One region of the Janthinobacterium sp. GW822-FHT07H10 genome, then DNA from elsewhere that is predicted to be linked to it. Evidence: predicted binding sites of a transcription regulator. Region 1 holds the regulator's gene; each other region holds the start of a gene.
The links. Region 1 encodes HrcA, which represses chaperone genes, less so after heat shock. Its sites were predicted from a motif close to TTAGCACTCNNNNNNNNNGAGTGCTAA; they were not measured.
Positions count from the first base shown of each region.

Region 2: the regulator HrcA is predicted to act here: its motif matches at 3,039-3,065, upstream of rpoH (RNA polymerase sigma factor RpoH).
Region 3: the regulator HrcA is predicted to act here: its motif matches at 3,623-3,649, upstream of groES (co-chaperone GroES).

Region 1 covers NZ_JBXAKS010000001.1:122,421-130,209, reverse strand. The annotation lists gene ltrA (group II intron reverse transcriptase/maturase) at 1-953, opposite strand, end outside; gene fur (ferric iron uptake transcriptional regulator) at 2,049-2,480, shown strand; gene hrcA (heat-inducible transcriptional repressor HrcA) at 2,575-3,591, opposite strand; gene AC1RDJ_RS00565 (HAD family hydrolase) at 3,694-4,419, opposite strand; gene AC1RDJ_RS00560 (hypothetical protein) at 4,665-5,264, shown strand; gene AC1RDJ_RS00555 (hypothetical protein) at 5,301-5,882, shown strand; gene mmsB (3-hydroxyisobutyrate dehydrogenase) at 6,069-7,073, opposite strand; gene AC1RDJ_RS00545 (enoyl-CoA hydratase/isomerase family protein) at 7,095-7,789, opposite strand, start outside.
Region 2 covers NZ_JBXAKS010000009.1:206,771-214,559, forward strand. The annotation lists gene AC1RDJ_RS20470 (cytochrome P450) at 1-648, shown strand, start outside; gene AC1RDJ_RS20475 (antibiotic biosynthesis monooxygenase family protein) at 645-998, shown strand; gene AC1RDJ_RS20480 (hypothetical protein) at 995-1,447, opposite strand; gene AC1RDJ_RS20485 (hypothetical protein) at 1,626-1,892, shown strand; gene rpoH (RNA polymerase sigma factor RpoH) at 1,983-2,876, opposite strand; gene ftsX (permease-like cell division protein FtsX) at 3,339-4,259, opposite strand; gene AC1RDJ_RS20500 (cell division ATP-binding protein FtsE) at 4,256-5,011, opposite strand; gene ftsY (signal recognition particle-docking protein FtsY) at 5,020-6,087, opposite strand; gene AC1RDJ_RS20510 (MerR family transcriptional regulator) at 6,243-7,193, opposite strand; gene AC1RDJ_RS20515 (NAD(P)/FAD-dependent oxidoreductase) at 7,394-7,789, shown strand, end outside.
Region 3 covers NZ_JBXAKS010000001.1:819,325-827,113, forward strand. The annotation lists gene AC1RDJ_RS03665 (MFS transporter) at 1-668, shown strand, start outside; gene AC1RDJ_RS03670 (hypothetical protein) at 675-1,190, opposite strand; gene groL (chaperonin GroEL) at 1,391-3,040, opposite strand; gene groES (co-chaperone GroES) at 3,091-3,381, opposite strand; gene AC1RDJ_RS03685 (hypothetical protein) at 3,905-4,678, shown strand; gene AC1RDJ_RS03690 (DUF904 domain-containing protein) at 4,821-5,096, shown strand; gene AC1RDJ_RS03695 (cell division protein ZapA) at 5,096-5,407, shown strand; RNA gene ssrS (6S RNA) at 5,462-5,639, shown strand; gene AC1RDJ_RS03705 (EVE domain-containing protein) at 5,722-6,186, shown strand; gene AC1RDJ_RS03710 (GGDEF domain-containing protein) at 6,164-7,690, opposite strand.

The DNA.
Region 1 (7,789 bases):
CCCCGTTGTGCGAGAAATGTGGCTATCCAGGGTCGTATTTCGTGTTCTAGCAGCTCTTTTGAAGCGCCTGTTACTACGAAATCATCTGCGTATCGTACGACACCGACCTGTAGCTTGATAGCTTTGGCCGATCCCCATCTCAGTTCAAGATGTTTCTGAAGGTCCGCTTCCAGTCCATTCAGCGTCCAATTCGCCAGCGCTGGAGAGATGATTCCTCCCTGTGGCGTTCCTGCCGTCGTTGCAAGCAAATGCGCACGGTCAATCACCCCGCACGTCAACCATTTACGGAGCACTGCCCTGTCCATAGCAACATGGTCGAGCAGCCAGTCATGGTTAATGTTGTCAAAGAATCCTTCAATATCCGCATCCAGCACCCACTGAGCCGAGGCCCGGCGGGACAGGCGCAAGAACATCTGAGACATCGCGTCGGCCGTTGAGCGGTTTTTCCTGAATCCATATGAATTTGGATCGCTCACCGATTCCAGTACAGGATCGAGTGCCAGCAAATGCAATGCCTGCTGGGCACGATCCATCATGCAGGGGATGCCCAACGGGCGCATCTTCCCATTTGATTTTGGAATATGGACTCTCCGTAACGGCAAGGGTCGATAGCCACGCGTCTTCAACTGCGCAATAGCAGCGTGTTTCTGCTGCGGAGTATCCCAAAGTTCACGGTCGACACCTGCCGTCCGTTTGCCCTGGTTTTCTGTCACTCGTTTGACTGCCAACGCTTTCGCGCAAAACGAGCGAGTCAGCCACCGTTGCAGGGCTTTCACCCTGCGCCAGTCGCCTTCAAATGTTGCCTTCGTTAAGCGAATCTGCATGGCCCTCACATTCTTTTGAGCGCGCCGCCAATCAATGGAGGCCCACTCGTCAGGAACATGCGAGGCCGCAGAACCAATGACACAGCCATCAGTTACTCTCATGCTGAACCTCGGATAGTTGATGCCCATTCATACGCATGCCTCCCCGGGGAGGACTTTGTCTTTTGGGCAGTTAACAATAACTACGCAAGTCGATACAGCCGTTAAACGACTACTACACCAGATGGAAGTGGGCGCCCTTTCAGGCTGGGACAAATCTTGAATCCCTGTCCGGGCCATTACAGTCCGGCATTCGCTTTTTCCATCATCCCCTACCCGCTCCTCCAACAGCGCTCCTTGCGGATTGCCTGCCGCAACCAACACAACTGGCGGCGGAGAGTCGGGCTTACCACGTTCTCCGTGATACCGAGGCAACGGCTTCGTTGCCACTAACCGTTTAGGGTCTGTCTATCCCCCGGTGATCCCACGACGACGTATCCTCACGTTCTACGAAGATAACCAATCACGCACCGTTTGGTCAGGGCCAACAGCAGCTTGGGCCCATCCATATTTACGAGGGTTCATTCGACAGTTCACATATGTTACCCATGCGGTATTAGCCTAGCCCCTCAACCGCCTCGCTGCTGGCAGTCTCTGCCGAATTGCTTGCGCATATGCGGCACCAAAGACATGGGGGTACATTGTTCCCGGGGCTTCACACCACGCCGTTACCGGCGTCGCATGCCTAGGTAGGCTACGAATGGTCGTACATCCGGTCGTGGCGACACCTCGCCCAAAAACTGGACAAAGGAGAGCACGACAAGGCATCACAGAACTTTGCGTTCTGCATAGGAAATGACAGCGATAAGGTGCTGACATTTCACCTTGAAGATGGAATGTTAACAAAAAGAAAATTGTAAGCAGATGTAACGCCACCTGCATTATCATTCCATGAAGCATGACTTCTCGTCTTTTGAAGACAAAAATTCTCCATGGCTACCTATAGAAGCTGTAACCAGGAAACACCTCCACCAATTTGAAGGTGTCATAGCCGGCGAAGAAAACCTGATTGTGACAGGCAATTTCGCTAGAAAATCCATTATAAATCAAGGATATATCACGACTTAACGTGATTCTTCAAGGGCTAGGAATGCTACTTGAGAGTCCCAGCTGCTCTAAAACGCGACACGATGTCGCACAAAACGCTATATGATAAAGCACCTGACCCACATACGAGCAACAAACATGAGTAACAATCCTAGTGATCTCAAGGCAAGCGGCCTGAAAGCGACCCTGCCACGGCTGAAGATACTCGATATCTTCCAGAGTAGCCCGGTACGCCACCTGACAGCGGAAGACGTCTACAAGATTCTGCTGGCCGACAATATGGATGTCGGTTTGGCAACTGTCTACCGTGTCCTGACGCAATTCGAACAAGCCGGCTTGCTTAACCGCAACCATTTTGAAACCGGCAAGGCGATTTTCGAGCTCAACGAAGGCTCCCACCACGACCACCTGGTGTGCCTCGACTGTGGCCGGGTCGAGGAATTCTTCGACGAAGACATCGAAGTCCGCCAGCAAAAAGTGGCCGAAGAACGCGGCTTCAAGATCGCCGAACACGCCTTGGCCATCTACGGCAACTGCATCAAGGTCGCTTGCCCGCACAAATCAGCCTGACGCAAGCTTGCCGCTCCCACGGGAGCGGCTCGCGTAATACCCTGCGATACAACGCCTGGCAAAACCGACGCGCAGCAGGTATGGTCAGCTGTCCCTAGTGATGGCTCAGTGCGCTTGACAGCAGCTTGGCCGTGATATCGACAATCGGGATGACGCGCTCGTACGCCATGCGGGTCGGCCCGATCACTCCCAGCGTTCCCACGATCTTGCCGTTGACTTCATACGGCGCCGTCACCACGCTCATTTCATCCATCGGCACCAGGTTCGATTCGCCGCCGATGAAAATCTGCACGCCCGTCGCCTTGCTCGATACGTCGAGCAGCTGCATCAAGCCCGTCTTTTGCTCGAACATGTCGAACATCTGGCGCAGCGAGCTCATATTCGATGACAGATCGCTCACGCTGAGCAAGTTGCGCTCGCCTGAAATCACCATATCGTCGCTATGGTCGGCCATCGCTTCGCTGCCCGCTTCCACGGCCGCCTGCATCAGGCTGCCCATGTCGTCGCGCAACTGGCGCAGCTCGCCCTGCAGGCGCACGCGCACGGCGTCGAACGACAGGCCGCCGTAATTCTGGTTGATGTAGTTGGCCGACTGCACCAGTTGCGCCGGCGTGTAGTCGGCTTCCGTCAACAGCAGGCGGTTCTGCACGTCGCCGCCGGGAGCGACGATGACGAGCAGGATGCGTTTTTCCGACAGGCGCAGGAATTCGATTTGCTGGAACACGGATTCGCGGCGCGGACTGAGCACCACGCCGGCGAATTGCGACAGCGACGACAGCATCTGCGCCGCGTTGGCGATGGTGCGCTGCGGCTGCGGCGTCTGCAGGCGCATGCGCGACTCCACCAGATGCTCGTCCAGATGCTTGACGGTCAACAAGGTGTCGACAAAGATACGGTAACCGCGCGGCGTGGGTATGCGTCCGGCCGAGGTATGCGGACTGGACACATAACCGAGTTCTTCCAGGTCGGCCATGATGTTGCGGATCGTGGCCGGCGACAGGTCGAGGCCGGAAATCTTCGACAGGGCGCGCGAACCGACCGGCAGGCCGTCGGCGATATAGCGCTCGACCAGGGCTTTCAGCAGGGTTTGGGCACGTGTATCGAGTTGCATGATGTTGTAGTTAAGCAAGTATTCTGCGACGCAAACGGCAGCGAAGGCGGCCAAACGTGCGTCAATAGCAGCTATTATGCACGTTCGCCCGGCCAGCGGCGATCAATCTTCCAGTTGCCCCTGCAGCCACAGCAGCAATTCATCAAAGTTGGCGCAGATGGCGTCGGGCTGCACGCCGGCCGCCAGGTGCGCATCGCTGCCCTTGCGGTTCATCCACACGGCACGCATGCCCGCCCCTTGCGCCCCCGTCACATCGAAATATAAATCGTCGCCGACATACACGGCGTCGCGCGGCGCCACGCCCAGCGCGGCGCAGCCGGCCAGGAAAATGCTCGCATCGGGCTTGGCCACGCCAAAGTCGCTGGCGGCGATCGATACCTTGAAATGCTGCGCCAGGCCGATAATTTCAAGGTCCGCATTGCCATTCGAAATGGAACCGACCAGCATGCGCTGCCCCAGCCAGGCCAGGCCGGGCAGGACGTCGCCATACGGCTGGACGCGGTGGCGCGCGGCCAGGAACTGGGCGATGGCGCCGTCGACGAGGGCGGGATCCTCGCCGGCGGCCTCGAAGGCGGTCAGCAGGCCGGCGCGGCGCAGTTCAATCAGGTTGCCATGAAAATGCGGTTGTTCATTGAGCATGGCCAGGCGGTGCTGGCGCAACAGCTCGATGGAAAACTGCTGCGCCACCTTCGGCGCATGCGTGGCCAGCCAGTCGTGCAACAGGGTTTCTGCCGCGGCAATCACGGGGGCGATGGGCCACAAGGTATCGTCGAGGTCGAACAGGATGGCCTTGGGCGGCACGGCCGTTTTTACAGAGGTAGGTGACATGGGACTCGCAAATGGGTGCCGCGCCACGATGCGCGGCCTGCCTGTATTGTCGCACCGATCGCCGCTGGCGGCATGGGCGCCCGGTCGACAAATGGGGCCTGGCGGGCGCTTCGCGCAGAAAAATTGTTACACGGAGATACAAGGCAAGATCAATCGGCTTGCCAGATAGACTAAAATAGGCGCCATTCCAATGCGGCGCCAGCGTCCGCGTTGCGCTACCCTACCTAATTCGTTTTGGAGAATGTATGAAAAATTTGTACCTGCGCTCGATGCTGGCGGCGGCTTGCGCCGCCACACTGGCAGCCTGCGGCGGCAGCGGCGGTAATCTGTATCTGCAAGGCCAAGTCCAGAACCTGGCAAAAGATGGCTTGATCCTCCAGAACGGCGACGAAAGCTTGCCCATCACGGCGGGTGCCTCCGGCTTTACTTTCACCAAGCTGCTCAACAATGATGATCGCTATGACATTACCATCAAGCAGCAGCCGAAAGGCGCCGTCTGCAAAATGGTCAATGGCAGCGGCAAGGCATCGAGCTACTCCATATCGCCGGCCGTGGTTGTTTGCCAGACCAACACCTATCCGCTGAGCGGCACGATCACGGGCCTGACCGCGAACGGCCTGACCCTGGCAATGGGCGTCAACAGCATCAGCCCGCTGGCAGGCAGCACCGCCTACACGTTCCCGACCATCGCTGATGGCATTCCCTACAATATTTCCATAACGACCTATCCAACGGGCCTGACGTGCCGTTTCCAGGGCTCCGCCAGCGCCGATGGCCGCGATACCGTCGGCACCATGGGTTCCGCCGCCACGACCAGCGCCACACTGACCTGCACACCGCGGTAAGCCACGCGATTCGTCACCACATTATTGGAGAAATACATGAAGTTATCCTGCCTGCGCCCACTCGCCGCGCTGCTGCTGACCCTGGGACTGGCTGCTTGCGGTGGCAAGGCCTCGTATGAGGTCACCGGCACCATCAGCAATTTGAACACCAATGGCCTGATCCTGGTCAACGGCGGCGACAGCGTCACGCCTGCCGCCGGCGCCACCAAGTTCAAATTTGGCAAGAGCATCGATTACGGCACCAGCTACGACATCACGGTCAAGCAAAACCCTGCCCACATGAATTGCAGCGTCAGTGGCGGCACCGGTTCGGCCGGTCACTACGTCAGCATCGAAGCATCGGTCCTGTGTTCGCAAAACACCTACACGGTGGGCGGCACGATTACGGGCCTGACGGCGGATGGACTGGTTTTGATCAACGGTAATGCGCAAACCACGGTGGCGAAGGACAGCACGACCTTTACCCTGGGGCTGCCTGTCGCCGATGGCGACAACTATGGCATCAGCGTGTTTACCCAGCCAACTGGCCTGAAGTGCGCCGTGGCGCCGGGCACCGGCGTGGGCACCATGGGCGAAGCCAAAGTCACCACCGTGCAAATCGCCTGCAATCCGGGCTAAGTAGCGTGGCTGGCAGCCGCTTGGCGGCTGCCAGGAAGAGATATCACCAAAATGAATATTTGATATTCTAAAGATAAATTGGAGTTATATGTGGCGATGCAGCATAATGCATCTGTCTCCTCCAACTCTTCCAAGAATTGGATTTAGCCCGCTTTCACCAGCGGGCTTTTTTTTGTCCAAAAATTTTCACTCAGCAACTTGTGGCAAGCCAGGCCGCAGCAGCTGCACGATGCTGGAAAAATCCTGCTGCGCATAACCGGCTTGGGCATGCACCTGGTACAGCTGGCGCACCAGGCCGCCCAATGGCGTGGCGGCATTCGACGACAGGCTGGCCTGCTGCGCCAGGCCCAGATCCTTCAGCATCAGCGCCGTGCCGAAGCCGCCGCTGTAATTGCGCGAAGCGGGCGTGCCTTCCATGACGCCTGGCCACGGGTTGTACACTTCCAGGGTCCAGTTGCGGCCCGAGCTCTTGGCCATGATGTCGGACAAGACTTTCGGGTCCAGCCCATGCGCCACGCCCAGGTTCAATGCCTCGGCCGTACCGGCCATCAAGATACCCAGCAGCATGTTATTGCAAATCTTCGCCACCTGGCCCGCACCGGCCTCGCCCGCATGGAAAATGTTCTTGCCCATCTTTTCCAGCAAAGGCCGCGCCTGCTGCAAGGCCGCGTCCGGTCCCCCGACGATGAAGGTCAGGGTGCCGGCCGCCGCGCCGGCCGTGCCGCCCGAGACGGGCGCATCGATCATGGCAAAGCCGCGTGCCGTGGCCGCCTGCGCCACTTGCCGCGCCACATCGGCGGCGATGGTGCTGCAATCGATGAACAGGGCGCCAGCCTTGGCCGAATCGAGCACGCCGCCTTCGGCCAGGTACAGTTCCTGCACATGTTTGTTGGCCGGCAACATGGTAATGACGGCGTCGGCCGTCTGCACGGCCGCGCTGGCGGACGCGGCCGCCGTAGCGCCCGCCTCGACCAGCGAGGCCACGGCGGCCGGCGCCAGGTCGAAGACGGATACATGGAAGCCGGCGGCGACCAGGTTGCGGGCCATCGGCGCGCCCATGTTGCCCAGGCCGATGAAAGCGATATGTTGCATGTGTATGTCTCCTGTCGCGCCTAAAAAGCCCCTGGCGTTGTTGCCTTGCCGAGTCGTACTCGTCGTACTGCCGTCGGCAAGGCGCCCAACCCTGAGCATTTTCATGCACTACTTAAATGTTTAAATGGATAAATCAGCCAAGGGATGCTGCGTCCACGGCGCCGCAAAATACCCGTCCAGATACGCTGCGCTGACGTCAGCCATGCTGGCCGGCTGCCACTGCGGCGCGTTATCCTTGTCGATCAGCAAGGCGCGCACGCCTTCGCTGAAGTCGCCATGGGCACAACATTGCACAGCGACAATCAATTCCAGCTGAAACACTTGCGCCAGGCTCAGATGCCGCGTGCGCTCGCGCATGGCCCACACCAGGGCGGCCGAGCTGGGCGCGCCCTTGTCCAGCGAATGCGCGGCCTTTTGCAGCCAGGCCGAATCGCCGTCATACGCGGCAATGGCGGCCACCACCTCGGGCAGAGTAGGCGCTTGCGTCAGCGCGGCGATGGCGTCGAAATTGGCCCGCACTTCGGACACGGGCAACAGCGACGCCGGCGCCGAAAAACCGCGCAGCAAACGGCTCAGCTGCTGGTGATTGGCCTGCGGACTCGCTTGCCATTGCGCCAGCGCCAGCGCGTCGAGCACCATGGCGCGCTCTTCCTGGCGCAGGAAATGGTCGCCCAGGCCCGCAAACAGCGCGTCGGCCGCGTTCAGCGGCGCGCCCGTCAAGCCTAGGAACAGGCCGCTGCGTCCCGGCATGCGGCCCAGGAACCAGCTGCCGCCCACGTCGGGGAACAGGCCGATGGTGATTTCCGGCATGGCGA
Region 2 (7,789 bases), on a different contig from region 1:
GAAGAACTTGCCGGCGCGCAGGAAGCGGCCGGCGCCTTGCTGCACGCTTTTGGCTGCTTGCTGCGCGAGGCCGATGCCTTGCCCGGCAGTTTGCTGGGCAGCATCGTGGCACAGGCGCAAGCGCTGGGCTGGCATGCCACGGGCGGCCTGCAGGCCAACCTGGCGGGCTTGCTGTCGCAAACCTGCGAAGCGACGGCCGGCCTGCTTGGCAATGCCATCGTGGCCTTGCGCACGCAGCCCGGGCTGTACGGGCAACTGCGCGCCACACCGCAGCTGTGGCCGGCCATGCTGGGCGAGGTCAGCCGGCACGATCCCGCGATCCACAACACGCGCCGCTACACGGCGGAAGACGTGGACATCGGCGGCGTGCGGGTGGCCGCCGGCCAGACGATCATCGTCGTGCTGGCCAGCGCCTGCCACGATGCGAGCGTGCAGGCGGAGCCTGGCGCGCTGCGGCGAGCGGTGGCGCTGACGCCAGGCTTTGGCCATGGACGCCACGCCTGTCCGGGCCAGTCCATCGCGCACGCCATCGCCGCCGCTTGCATGCAGGCATGGGCCGATGGGCTGGAAGACATGCCGCTGGCGTGGACGTACCGGCCGTCGCTGAATGCCCGCATCCCTGTTTTTAGCGCAGGAGCAGCATCATGATCGCCGTGATCTTTGAAGTCTGGCCCAGTGCCGAAGGCCGCCAGGCATACCTGGACCTGGCGGCCGCGCTGCGGCCCTTGCTCGACAAGGTCGATGGCTTCATTTCCATCGAACGCTTCGGCAGCCTGAGCGAACCGGGAAAATTGCTGTCGCTATCGTTTTTCCGCGACGAGGCGGCGCTGGCGCAGTGGCGCCAGCTCGAGGCGCACCGCGCGGCGCAGTCGGCCGGGCGGCATGGCGTGTTTGACGATTACCGCTTGCGCATCGCCACGGTGGTGCGCGATTACGGCATGCTTGAGCGGCAACAGGCGCCAGCCGACAGCCAGCGGCGCCATGGCGCCAGCGTTTAGCGCGGCAACGCGCCTTGCGTGATCTTGACCTTGACCCGGTAGGTGGGCTCGGCCGCATTCAGGGCCGGCGGCGTGGCCGGGTCGACGTCGAGCAGGGTGAACGTCAGGTGGTTGACGGTGACGGAACTGGCGCCGCCCGGCATGGAATCGGACAGGACGACATCCGTCGCGCCAGCCTGGTTGATCAGGCTGAAACTGTAGCTGACGTAACCTTTCCACACGCATACGGCGCCCTTGCGGCAGCGGCTGTCGTTGACGCGCTCGAGTTTCAGCGTATCGGTGGCCGTGATGGCAACCTGTTCGCCCGGCGACAGCACGTGGGTGACGCTGCGCGGCGTGTTTTCCGCGTCGCCGGCGCTGCCTGCCGCGCCGCAGCCGGCCAGCACGGCCAGGCAGGCGATGAAGATGGGGAATAACAGGCGACGACAGGAGTGATGAAGGTAAGACATATTTTTCCTTTCAGATAGTGCGTCCCCGGCATGGCGTGCACGCGAGAGATGAAAATGATAATAACAAAATGATATTTTCCCGGCGCGCGTTTGGCGTGCTGCGGGTGAATTGATGCGTCGGCCACGCGGCGCACCGATTACTGCGTAGAATGGCTGTTTTGAAAATCAGGAAACAACCATGAAAAAAACCGACCTGGCCAAAAGCGATGCCAAGAAACTGATGGGAAAGATGAATGTTCCCGGCGCCGGTGCATTCGGTAAGGAAGCGGTGGTCGTTGACCGCCGCGAGCAGCGCAAGCGCGACCAGGCCCTGGGCCTGGTGCCGTTCGCCGTCAAGCTGAACAGCGATCTGGTGTTGCAATTGCAGACCCTGGCAAAGGAACGCGGCGCGGATCTGAATGAATTGGTCGCCGAAACCCTGGTCAAGGGTTTGGCTGCAGCTTAACTGCTGACAATGTTTATCTGTTGATAAACATCAAACTACAAAACTAAAAGGCGCCTTGCGGCGCCTTTTTACTGCGGCCTTCCCCTGCTATTAGACGTAGGCGGCCAGGGCGCCCTTCATTTTTTTCAGCGCCGCCACTTCGATCTGGCGGATGCGCTCGGCCGATACGCCGAACTCTTCCGCCAGCGCGTGCAGGGTGGCGCCGGAACCGTCGTCGTTGGCCAGCCAGCGCGCTTCGATGATGCGGCGCGAACGGGCGTCCAGCTTGCCCAGGGCCGTTTCCAGGCCTTCCGATTGCAAACGCGTCACCTGTTCCGCTTCCAGCACCTTGGTCGGCTCGCTTTGCTCCGACGACAGGTAGGCGATCGGCGAAAACTTGTCGTCTTCATCGTCGGTCGGCGATTCCAGCGCAATGTCGCGGCCGCTCAAGCGCGTTTCCATCTCGATCACTTCTTCGCGCTTCACGTCGAGCAGCTTGGCCAGCGCATCGATCTGCTTCGGCGTCATCGCGTCCAGGCCCGTCTTGTGGCTGCGCAGGTTGAAGAACAGCTTGCGCTGTGCCTTCGTCGTCGCGACCTTGACCAGGCGCCAGTTTTTCAGGATGTACTCATGCATCTCGGCTTTCACCCAGTGCATGGCGTACGACACCAGGCGCACGCCCTGGTCCGGATCGAAACGTTTCACGGCTTTCATCAAGCCGATATTGCCTTCCTGAATCAGGTCGGCATGCGGCAAGCCATAGCCCAGGTAGCCGCGGGCAATCGAGACCACCAGGCGCAGGTGCGACAGCACCAGCTCTTGCGCGGCGGCCAGGTCATTTTTTTCGCGCAGGCGTTTCGCCAGCGAAATTTCTTCGTCGTGGGTCAACATGGGCAGGCGGTTCACGGCCGAGATATAGGCGTCGATATTGCCCAGATTGCCAGTGAACCCGAGGCCCAGCGCATTATTTTTGGTCGGAACCAATGCGGACGTTGCGGACATCATAGTCATGTTTTCTCCCTCGTAGTCTTGCTTTGTTCCAGTTGGCCACGTCACGCGACATGGCCCTGCTTGTCTTGTTTTTACGTATTCGGTCTTGCACTTCGCCTGTCGCGGCACCATCTACATCTGGTGCTCATGGCGGTCTTGCTTGGGTATGTCCCTATATTAGCACTCTCTGCCTGAGAGTGCCAATCAGCACATTTAATCGCTCTGATAGCCTAAAAGCTATGACGATTTAATACTTGATGAATTATCTAAAACACCACGCCAGTACGCCTGGCGGGGCAAGGTGCGGCGCTGCGCGCTCACTCCTTTACGACACATGCATAGTCTACGGCCGCAAGCTGAAGCGAGCCTTAAGAATACTTGCTAAATATCAAGATAACCACAGTATGGGGCGAATAGCAAAAAAACAAGAGAGGGAGACGCATGGCGACGCCAGGGGCGCCGCCATGGAAGGGCAGGTCAGTTCAGGCGCGCCAGGTGGCGCTGCACGCAGAGGAAGGCGCCGATCAGGCCGAGGCCGGCACTGAGGGCCAGCAAGCCGGCCATCGGCAGCGGCGCCAGCGGCACCAGCTGGAATTCGGACGCGTACAGGCGGGCAAATTCGGCAATCGCCGTATTCAGCGGCTGCAGGGCCAGCGCCACGGCACCCAGGGCGAGGGCGCCCGCGCACAGGCCCAGCAGGGCGCCCGTGTAATAGAAGGGGCGGTGGATGAAGGTGTCCGTCGCGCCGATCAGCTTTGAGATGCTGATTTCATCGCGTTGCTGCATCACTTGCAGGCGGATGGTATTGAAGACCACGGCGATGACGGCCACGCCCAGGGTGATGGCCAGCAGCAGCAGCACCAGGCGCAGCACGCCCAGCAGGGCCGCCAGGCGCTTGACCCAGGCCGAATCGACTTGCGCCGATTCCACGCCTGGCAGATGGCGCAACTGTTCCGCCACGGCATCGACATCCTGCGCTTCGCTGGCGCTGCTGAACGCGTCGAGCTTCAGCACATAGCTGTCGGGCAGGGGATTGTCGCCCAGGGTGCTCAGCACGTCGGCCAGGCCGCTCTTGTTTTTCAGCGAATCGAGCGCCTGTTCGCGCGCAATGAAGACGATCTTGGCCTTCTGGTTGCGCACGATCTTGCGCATTTCGCCCGCCAGGGCCACGGCTTGCTCGCGCGGCGTGTCGATTTTCAGGAAGACGCTGATTTCCGGGTCGACCGACATCTGTTCCGACATGGGGCGCACATTGTCGAGCATGGTCAAGCCGGCGAACGGCAGCGACAGGGCGATGGCGACGACGAGCACGTTCAATAAAAAGCCGCCCGGCGACTTGCGCAAGTGAATCAGCGCCGAACCGAGCGCGAAACGGTGTTGACGGAACCAGCCTCTCATGCGCGTTCTCCTTCGCCGTCATCGGCGCCCGGCGCGGGCGTGGGCGTGGGCGAAAAGTCGGGGTCGGGCGGGGCAAACACGGGCGCCTGCGTGGCCTTGTCGATGGCCACCAGCTGGCCATTTTTCAGGTGGATCACGCGGGCGGCGGCGTCGAGCATCTGTTCGTCATGGCTGGAAATGAGGCAGGTCACGCCCACGGAATGGAACGCTTTCAGCGCGTCGAGCACCTTGTTGGCGCTGGCGCGGTCCAGGTTGGCCGTCGGTTCGTCGGCCAGGATGATTTGCGGCCGGTTGACGATGGCGCGCGCGATGGAGACGCGCTGCTGCTCGCCGCCCGACAGCGACAGCGGACGCGCGAGGGCGCGGTCGAGCAGGCCGACTTTATCGAGCGCGGCGCGCGCGCGTTGCTCTGCGGCAGCCTTGTGGGCGCCGACGACGAGCAGCGGCAGCATGACATTGGCCAGGATGGAGCGGTCGTTGAGCAGTTTTTGCTGCTGGAAGATCAGGCCCATGTTGCGGCGCAGGAAGGGCACGCCGGCCGGCTTGATCTTCGCCATGTCCTGGCCATTGACGATCAGCTTGCCGGAAGTGGGGCGTTCCATGGCGGCGATCATTTTCAGCAGGGTGGATTTGCCGGCGCCGGACGGGCCGGCCAGAAAGACCAGCTCGCCCTTGGCAATGCTCAGCGAAATGTCGCTGAGCGCCACTGCATCGGGGGAGTATTGCTTGGAGACGTGCTGAAATTCAATCATGTATGGGCTTATCCGAGCAGCGCTTCGACAAATTCGGCAGCCACGAAGGGCTGCAAGTCTTCAATTTTCTCACCGATGCCGATGAAATACACGGGCACGGGGCGCACGCGGGCAATCGCCGCCAGCACGCCGCCCTTGGCCGTGCCATCGAGCTTGGTGATCACCAGGCCGCTCAGCTGCAGGGCGTCATCAAACGCCTTGACCTGCGTCAAGGCGTTCTGGCCCGTGTTGCCGTCGATGACGAGCAGGGTTTCATGCGGCGCGCCTTCCATGCCCTTGCCGATCACGCGCTTGATTTTCTTCAATTCTTCCATCAGGTGCAACTGCGTCGGCAGGCGTCCCGCCGTGTCGACCATCACCACGTCGATGCCGCGCGCCTTGGCCGACTGCACGGAGTCGTAGGCCACGGCGGCCGGGTCGCCCGATTCCTGCGAAATCACGGTCACGTTGTTGCGCTCGCCCCACACCATCAGCTGCTCGCGCGCGGCAGCGCGGAAGGTGTCGCCCGCGGCCAGCAGCACGGACTGGTTATTCGACTGCATGTGCTTGGCCAGCTTGCCGATGGTGGTGGTCTTGCCGGCGCCATTCACGCCGGAAATCATCATCACGAGTGGCTTGTGGCGGCCCAGCTCGAAACGCTTTTCCAGCGGTGTCAACAGGTCGATCAGCAGCACTTTCAGCGCGGCCTTGACGGCGGCGGCGTCGAGCAGCTTGTCTTCCTTGACCTTTTTCTTCAGTTCCGTCAGCAGGAATTCCGTGGCGTCGATGCCGGCGTCGGACATCAGCAGCGCGGCTTCCAGCTCTTCGTACAGGGCGTCGTCGATCTTCGCGCCGACGAACAGCACGGACAGGGTATTCGACGTCTTCGACAGGCCCGCCTTCAGGCGCGTCATCCACGATTTTTTCTCGGGTTCGGCAGCCACGACCACGGGCACGAGCTCGGCCGGCGCGCCGCTCAGGGGCGCAGCGGCAGGGGCGGCAGGCGGCGGGACAGTGGCGGCGGGAGGGGTAGCAGGCTCGACACTGACAGGCAGGGCTTCAGGGGCGGCGGGTTTTTTCTTGAAGAAACTAAACATGGATGTGTGGTGGCGGGTGCTGACCTTGGGCCCGGCGGCGCCGGACACTGTCGATACGGGCTATTCTACCAGAGCGCGCCCGGCGCTTCATGCTTTACTGTTCGATTGGCAACATTGCGCGCGTTTCCACGGAGATCGCCGCAGTTCTCCCGTGTTCAGTGGGTTTGCAGGGCATCCGCCTGATGGCGGCGGCGCCAGTCGGCGATGCTTTCCTCCACCTGGCGCAAGTCCAGCACGTGCAAAAAGGGCGGCGGGCGCTTGTGCAGCGCGGGGCTGCGTCCGCCGGCCCACACTTCCACCGTGGCCGGCAAGCCGGCCTGCAACTGGCGCAGGCTGTCGCGCGTCTGGCGTTCCTTGCTGGCGCTGGAAAACGACAAGGCGACGATATCGGCCCGCTGCGCGCGGGCGGCGGCGACGATGTCCGTCAGCGGCGTTTCCACGCCCAGCGACATGCAATGCGCGCCAGCGGCCACGCACAGGGCCTCGGCCATCAACAGCCCCAGGCCATGGCGTTCCTGCGGCAGGGTGCTGAGGACGATGCGCGGCGTGCGCAGGCTGGGATTGCTCTGTTGTGGCAGGGAAAAAATCGCGTGGCGCATCACCGTTTGCAAGGTTTCGCTATACAGATGCTCTTCGTACACGGCCAGCTCGCCGCAGGCCCACGCTTCGCCCACCATGGCCGTCAGCGGCGCGATGATGTCGACGGTGAAGGCCTTCAAGCCCAGCCTGGCCAGCGCCTGGCGCAAGGCGTCGCCCAGCTCCGTCATCTGGTGGCTGCGGCACAGCGCCAGGTAGTGCTCGAGTTGCGGTTGCGCCTGCTGGGGAGGCGCCGCACCGGCACTGGCCAGTTGCTGCAGCTGCAAGGTGCTGTGCTGCATGATCTTGCCGGGGCGAAAGCCCAAGTCCAGCAAGCGCTTCACCATGCGCAGTTTTTGCACCTGCTCGGCCGGGTAGCTGCGTTCGCCAAAGGCATCCCGTTGCGGCTGGGGAAAGGCGTAGCGGCGCTCCCAGACACGCAAGGTTTCCTTGGCCAGCCCGGTATCGCGCTCGACATCGCTGATGCTGAAGGCGGAAGGTGGTTGCAGTGCTTGCAGGTCAGTGTCCATACCAGGGGCTTGCTCGCATACCGAAAGAACGTGGTGTGCATTCTACGCCTTCCCTTGCCCCGTATAAATAGCTGAATCCGATTGGGAAAGGCTTGCGTATAAGTTCATGAAGCGTGCAAGCCATTGTTGACATAGCTCAATATTTAACTGATTATCGGTCCAGGTGGTTTTGTCCAGGACAAACTAATACGGGTGCAACCATGAAAATCGCCGTCGTCGGTGCGGGAATCGCAGGCCTGTCGTGTGCCTATCGGCTGGCGCAGGCTGGCCAGGATGTCACCCTGTATGAGGCGGGCGCCTATTTCGGCGGCCACAGCCATACGGTCGACGTCACGCTCGACGGCGCCACGCATGGCGTCGACACGGGTTTTCTCGTCTTTAACCACGCCACCTATCCGCAGCTCGTGCGGCTGTTCGACGAGCTTGGCGTGGAAGCGGCCGACAGCGACATGTCGTTTTCCGTGAAAATGCCGCTGGGAACCTCGCCCGGCGCGCGCGTGCTGGAATGGGCCGGCGCCAGCCTCGATACCGTGTTTGCCCAGCGCGGCAACCTGCTGCGTCCCGCCTTCCTGCGCATGCTGCGCGACATCGTGCGT
Region 3 (7,789 bases), 700 kb from region 1:
TGCCGTCGCTGACGGCGCACATGGGCGCGGCCCCGACGCCGTTGCGCCAGGTGCTGCCGAACCTGCTGGCGCTGCTGCGCGAACGGCGCCACCTCGAGGCGTTTGCCTTGTCCATTGTCAACATGACGGCGGGCATGCTGGTAATTCCCTTCATTTCGCCCGTGCTGGTGGGGAATATGGGCCTGGCGCCGGCCGACGTCACCTGGGTCTACCTGGCGGGCGGCTGCGCCACGATCTTCACGGCGCGCCTGATCGGCCGCTGGGCGGACCGGGCCGGCAAGCAGCAGGTCTATCGCTGGGTCTCGTTGCTGTCGATCGCACCGCTGCTGTTCATGACGCATCTGCCCCAGTTGCCGCTGCTGGCGCTGATGCTGGTGTTTCCATTCTTTATGGCCCTCGTGTCGGGGCGCACGATACCGCTGCAGGCACTGCTGACGACCATCCCGGAGCCGCGCAAGCGCGGCGCCTTCCTCAGCGCCAATTCGGCCCTGCAAAGCCTGGGTAGCGGACTCGGCGCCTGGCTGGGCGGCCTGACCCTGCAGACGGATGCGGCCGGCCACATCGGCGGCTATGGCTGGAATGGCTGGCTGGCGGCGGCCTTGTCGCTGTGGACGGTGTGGTGGGTGGCGCGCGTGCGCGGCGCGGCGCCGCAGGGCGCGCCGGCGTAGGCGGGCTTACTGCGTGGCGATGCGCTGCATGGGCGCGCTGTCCTTGCGCCATTGTTCCAGGCTCAGCAGGTCACCGCTGACGATGTCGTCGATAAGGATGCGCTTGCCGTCCGGCGAGACGACGAAGCTTTCCCAACGGTGAGCCGCGTCCGGCGTGCTTTCGAAAAAGCTCAGCTGATAGTAGGGCTGGCCATCGACGAGGCGCGTCTCGGGTGACGTTTCCATCACGGCGCCATGCGCGCGGCCGGCCGAGGCTTTTTCGATATGCGCCGACCATGCCTTGATCTCGGGCAAGGCCATCAGCGCATCGACGGCGCGCGCATTCTGCTCTTGCGCCGCCGTCTGGCTGCTCGCGGCCGGGGCATTGCTGCCGTGCTGCGCGGGCTGCTGGTAGACGTAAAAGGCGGCCAGGGCGGCGGCCAGCAAGCCGGCCAGGGTGCCGGCGATGATGGCGGTTTTGGAAGAGGAGGCGCGTGGCGGCATGGTGGTGTGGGCGTGAGAAAGAAGGTCGATGGCGGCCATGCTAAAGCAAAACGCACAGGCCGGCAATCGCCGGGCTTGCCAAGCGGGCTGGCCACGTCAACAGGCGAAAAAAAAGCTACCTTCCGTAGAAGATAGCTTTTCGGGGCCGCCGGGGAGGCACTGGCAGCTTTTGGTCTGCCTGTTCCTGCCCGGCGCAGGCGGCTCCGCGCGCCGTCGCCTGCGCGCGGAGCCGCAGGACATTACATCATGCCGTCCATGCCGCCCATGCCGCCCATACCACCCATGCCGCCGCCCATGCCGCCGCCTGCCTTGTCGTCAGCGATTTCGCAGACCATGCAGTCGGTCGTCAGCATCAGCGAAGCGATCGAAGCGGCGTTTTGCAGCGCCGAACGGGTCACTTTGGCTGGGTCCAGGACGCCCATTTCAACCATGTCGCCATACGTGCCGTTGGCAGCGTTGTAGCCGTAGTTGCCCGAGCCAGCCAGTACGGCTGCCACGACGACCGAAGCTTCTTCGCCAGCGTTTTGCACGATCATGCGCAGTGGCTCTTCCATTGCGCGCAGGACGATCTTGATACCGGCATCTTGATCAGGATTGTCGCCCTTGACCGTGATGTTGGCGCGTGCGCGCAGCAGGGCTACGCCGCCGCCAGGCACGATGCCTTCTTCGACGGCAGCGCGGGTTGCGTGCAGTGCATCTTCAACGCGGGCTTTTTTCTCTTTCATTTCGACTTCGGTGGCTGCGCCAACCTTGATCACGGCAACGCCGCCAGCCAGTTTGGCTACGCGCTCTTGCAGTTTTTCACGGTCGTAGTCCGAGGTCGCTTCTTCGATCTGTACGCGCACTTGTTTCACGCGTGCTTCGATCGAGGCAGCTTCGCCGGCGCCATCGATAACGATGGTGTTTTCCTTGCCCACTTCGATGCGTTTCGCCTGGCCCAGTTCGGCCAGGGTCACTTTTTCCAGGGTCAGGCCGACTTCTTCAGCGATCACCTGGCCGCCCGTCAGGACAGCGATGTCTTCCAGCATGGCTTTGCGGCGGTCGCCGAAGCCAGGTGCTTTCACTGCGCAGGTTTTCAGGATGCCGCGGATGTTGTTCACAACCAGGGTCGCCAGCGCTTCGCCTTCGATGTCTTCGGCGATGATCAGCAGTGGACGGCCAGCTTTTGCGACTTGTTCCAGTACCGGCAGCAGGTCACGGATGTTCGAGATTTTCTTGTCGCACAGCAGGACGAATGGGCTGTCCAGTACGGCAACTTGCTTCTCTGGGTTGTTGATGAAGTATGGCGACAGGTAGCCGCGGTCGAACTGCATGCCTTCAACGATGTCCAGCTCGTCGTTCAGCGACTTGCCGTCTTCAACGGTGATAACGCCTTCCTTGCCGACTTTTTCCATCGCTTCAGCGATACGCTCGCCGATCGAGTAGTCCGAGTTGGCCGAGATCGCGCCAACCTGGGCGATTTCCTTGGTCGTGGTGCAAGGACGGGCGATTTTCGCCAGTTCTTCGACGGTTGCTGCAACAGCTTTGTCGATACCGCGCTTCAGGTCCATCGGGTTCATGCCGGCGGCAACGAACTTCATGCCTTCGCGCACGATGGCTTGTGCCAGCACGGTCGCGGTGGTGGTGCCGTCGCCGGCGTTGTCGCTGGTGCGGGAAGCAACTTCCTTGACCATTTGCGCGCCCATGTTCATGAGCTTGTCTTTGAGTTCAACTTCTTTCGCTACCGACACACCATCCTTGGTGACGGTAGGGGCGCCGAACGAGCGCTCCAGGACCACGTTGCGGCCTTTCGGGCCCAGCGTTACTTTGACTGCGTTGGCGAGGATGTTGACGCCTTCGACCATCTTGGCGCGCGCTGCGTCGCCGAATACTACTTCTTTAGCTGCCATGTTCAATTCTCCTGAGTTTCGGGATGTATCTGTCTACAACGTGGAAACAATTACTTGACGACGATCGCCATGATGTCTTCTTCGCGCATGACCAGCAGCTCATCGCCGTCAACTTTGACGGTTTGGCCGGCGTACTTGCCGAACAGGACGCGGTCGCCCACTTTGACATCCAGAGGACGGACTTTGCCGTCGTCGAGAATCTTGCCATTGCCTACGGCAAGGACTTCGCCTTGATCCGGTTTTTCAGCAGCTGCATCAGGAATGATGAGGCCGGACGCAGTCTTGGTTTCCTGGTCGAGGCGTTTGACGATGACGCGATCGTTCAATGGGCGCAGATTCATACAAAACTCCTTAAAGTTCAATGGATAAGTGTTGCTAAATGAATACATGCCTGGCACAGCGCCAGGCCTGCTTTCAGTGACCGCCGTTGAAAGCAGCCCGCAACGGTCAAGCAAACCCCATGTCATCCTGTCCTTGCCCGTATCCGGCAGTGGTGCATCGCGGCGTCGCCCGCCGCGTAGCATTCCCTGCAGTGGCCTGGCAAGCACCATCATTTCCTGAGGATTGCTACGAAAGAGTTTGTTAGCACTCTCTACTAACGAGTGCTAATTATAGGGACGGTAGGGGGCTTATTCAAGGGCTTATTCTCCGGGAAGATATGCATAGACGTTCTGCGCAGCCTGCATTTACGCAGGGTTTGCGCTGGCGCAAGCCAAGTTCCCGGGCGTCAGCAACAGCAGCGACTCTAGCATGTCGTCCGGATGGGGGGCGTTCCTGTACACACAGGAAACAGATTTCACTATGAAATTTGATAAGATGATTGATATTACATATCAATATCGCCACTGCGCCAGAAAGCACACCATGCAGCACATCATGCCCTATCCTGTTTCCCGCCCCGCGCTGCGCCTGCTAGGCGCCGCCGTCATCGGCCTCGCTTGCCTGGGCCATGCCGTCGCGCAAACGGCTGCCGCGCCAGCGGCCACCATCGTCGACGAGATCACCGTGGCGACCCTGACGCCGCTGGAAAAGGAAATGCTGCTCAATGACCTGTTCAACGACTTGAACAAGGATGACGACGACCAGGAAGCGCATGTGTGGGACAACGGCGGCGACCGCGGCGTGCTGGTGAAAGCCACGTATAACTTCAGCAATTCCGGCATGACCGAGCACAGCCTGAAGGCGCACATGTGCCGCGACCTGAAGTTCGTCGTCACGGCGGGCGGCAAGACGCAGGACCTGAGCCGCCGCACCTGTTCGCAGAACAGCGGCAACTGGGATGTGCAGGGCAAGGGCCCGGCGCCCGTCGTGTATCCGCCCTTCCTGTCGGACGTGACGGTGGCCAAGCTGAATGCCAAAGAGCAGGCATCGCTGCTGAAGGCGGCCGTGCGCACCTTGAAGGATGAAGAGGATGGCAAGAGCCGCCAGTGGAGCAACAAGGGGCTGGGCAATGCCCAGGCCTTGCTGGTGACCTTGACGCCATCCGCGACCGGCACCAAGCCTGGCAGTTTTACCACGTGTCGCGACTTGACGATGGTGCTCGACGGCAAGGGCGGCAAGCAGGAATTGACGCGCCGTGCGTGCGAAAACCGCTACGGCAGCCTGGACATCGAACCGGACTTCGAAGGGCATCGCTAGGACGGCCTGCTGCAGGGCGGCAAGCGCGCCGTGGCGTTAAAAAGCATGTATTTCACGGCAACTGCGCTGCATTGATGTAAATATGTGTGACAGCGGCCTGATTCGATTGACGCCCGGGGAGCGTCCGCCCTATAGTGGCGGGATGATTTCCGAATTCAACGAATTATCCGACAAAATCGGCCTGCTGGCCGAAATGACCCACGCGCTGCGCCGTGAAAACGCGCAGTTGCGCAAGGACAATGTCGCCCTGGCCGCCGAAAACGCGCTGTATGTGCAACGCATGCGCGAGGCGCAGGAGCGCGTGGAAGCCTTGCTGGAAAAAATCCCGGAACTGGTGCAGGCCGGCCTGGAGCAAGCCGCTTCCGAAGCCGCCGCTGTCACCGGCGATCACCTTGCCGAGAACGAGAAGGAAGCGTAATGCCGCGTGTCGATGTCAATATCATGGGCCAGGCCTACAGCATGGTGTGCCGCGATGGCGAAGAGCGCGCCTTGCGCGAAGCGGCGATCTATCTCGATAGCAAGATGAAGGCCATCCGCGACGCCGGCAAGGTCAAGGGCAACGACCGCATTGCCGTGCTGGCCGCGCTGGGCGTGGCGGCAGAGTTTCTCTCCGTCAAGTCACCGCAAGGTCCGCTGTCGGAATTGACGATACTGGAAGTGAAGCAAAAGATCTCGGCCATGCATACCGTCCTGGACAGCGCACTGACGCCCCAGGAAAACCTTTTTTAAGCGCGTACGCGACGATTTGTCTTTGCGATGCGCGACCAAAGGAGTAAACTTGGGTCTACCCTGCGGTGTTCGCGATTGCCATATATTCCTTGAACCATTTATGCGCATCGGTTGCGAATTTTGTTTGATGGGAGTGAGCGTCGCTCGTTCGACGAACCCGAAATTGAACTAACGTGACCACCTTGAACCGTTTGGTTCGGGATGCCGGCATAGCGGCACAGGCGGGGCCCAATTTGTAGTACAACTGAAAACGGTTGCGGCATCACGATGCGCAACCGTTTTTTTACGTCTGTTGCCTTGATGCGGGAGATTTGATGAAACAATATTGGCTGATGAAATCGGAACCGGATGAAGTGAGCATCGACGACCTGATGGCGGCGCCGCAGCACACCATGCCGTGGTTTGGCGTGCGCAATTACCAGGCGCGCAACTTCATGCGCGATGGGATGAAAGTGGGCGATGGCGTGCTGTTCTATCACTCCAGCTGCCCGCAGCCGGGCGTGGCCGGCGTGGCCGAAGTGGCCAGCGGCGCGTATCCCGATCACAGCCAGTTTGAAGAGGGCGGCAAGTACTTCGATCCGAAAGCCACGCCAGAGCAGCCGCGCTGGATCAGCGTCGACGTGCGCGGCCTCAGGAAGACGGCGCTGCTGCCTTTGTCTGAAATGCGCCAGATGCCGGAACTGGAAGACATGCTGCTGTTGAAGAAGGGCAGCCGCTTGTCCATCACGCCCGTGACGCCGGCGCAATGGAAGGTCATTACAGGCAAGTTGACAGCCTAGGCGCCGGCGTGGCATCGACCTCGATGCGGTTACGGCCATGTTGCTTGGCCCGGTACAGGGCCCGGTCGGCGGCGGCGAGCAATTGTTCCGGCGCCGGGCAACCGGTATTCAGGGCCACGCCGATGCTGGCCGTCACCTGGCCGCCGCGCGACGGGGCCTGGGCGATGGCGGCCGCGGCGATCGCTTCCTGCATCTTTTGCGCCACCGCCTGCGCGCCGGCCAGTCCGGTGGCTGGCAGGATGGCGGCAAATTCCTCGCCGCCAAAGCGCGCCACCAGGTCGCTGGCGCGCGGTAGCGCCGAGCGCAGGGCCGCGGCAATCTGCACCAGGCAGGCGTCGCCATACGGATGGCCAAAAGTGTCGTTCAGGCTCTTGAAGAAATCGATATCGATGATCAGCAGCGCTAGCGGCTTGCCGTCGCGCGCTGCGCGCTGCCATTCGCCCTGCAGGGTCTGGTCGAAGCAGCGCCGGTTGGCGACGCCCGTCAAGCCATCCGTCAGCGACAGTTTTTCCAGCAGCTCGTGCGCGGTGCGCAAGGCCAGCTCGCTTTGCATGTAGCGGCTTTGCAGGGTGGCCGAGCGCAGCGCGTGGACGGTCAGCGCGACAAACAGCGAGGTGGCCGCCAGGTAGAAATGGTCGCGCAGCACGACGAAACCCAATCCCAGCAAGGCCGCCGTGAAGAAGATGGGACTGAAGTTGTCGATCAGCAATGTCAGCGGCGGCGGGGCATGCCGTGGCCGGGTCGCTTCCTCCTGCGGCCCGGTTTGCGCAGCCAGCACGGCCAGCAGCAGGAATGGCACGCTTGGCAGCAACTCGGTCAGGATCGGCCCGGCGAGCGCATGCAGGGTCAGGTAATTGTAGGCGCCGGCGCAGCCGGCGTAGCACCACAGGAAAACGCTGAGCAGCAGGTAAAAGCGGCCCTGCTCGCCATCCCGGCGGTGCGCCAGCAGGCGCAGCGAGGCGCAGCAGGCCAGGACCAGGTTTTCCACGTTGTACGTCACCACCAGCAGGCTGGCGGGAATCGGCGCGATCGAGCGCTGGGCAAATGGCGAGACGGAAAAGATGGCCGTATAGGCCAGATAGGCTGCCAGCAAGACTTGCACGGCGTCCAGCCATTGCAGGCTGCGCGAGGGATGCTGGTCGCTGACCGAGGAAATGGCCAGCAGCAGGGGCGCGCCATACATGAAATAGGCAAAATCGGAGAAATACGTGGCGTCGGACGCCACCTGTCCGCTCAGGTCCTGCCAGGCGGACAGCGCCATGCCCACGCTCCAGAACAGCATGGCCGCCGCGAACAGGCCCCATCCCGTGCGCACGATGCCGGGCGCGCTCAGGCGGGCGCAGCGGCAGCAGGCGGCCAGGGCCAGCAAGGGCGCCAGCAGGTTGAACAGGTAGCCCACGGTCGCGGCATGCTGGCCGGCAAACGCCGTCAGGGCCAGCTGCGCCAGTAGATAGGCGGCGCCCACGGTCATCCAGAACGTCGTGGTCTTCCTGGCAAGCTGCATAGGCTGGGCTCCCTGGCTCGAATGTCCGTCAGATCATGAGCGCCTGCCTTGGTTTGGCGGCAGGGTAAAACGATCATACCCCTTATCCCAAAAGCAAGT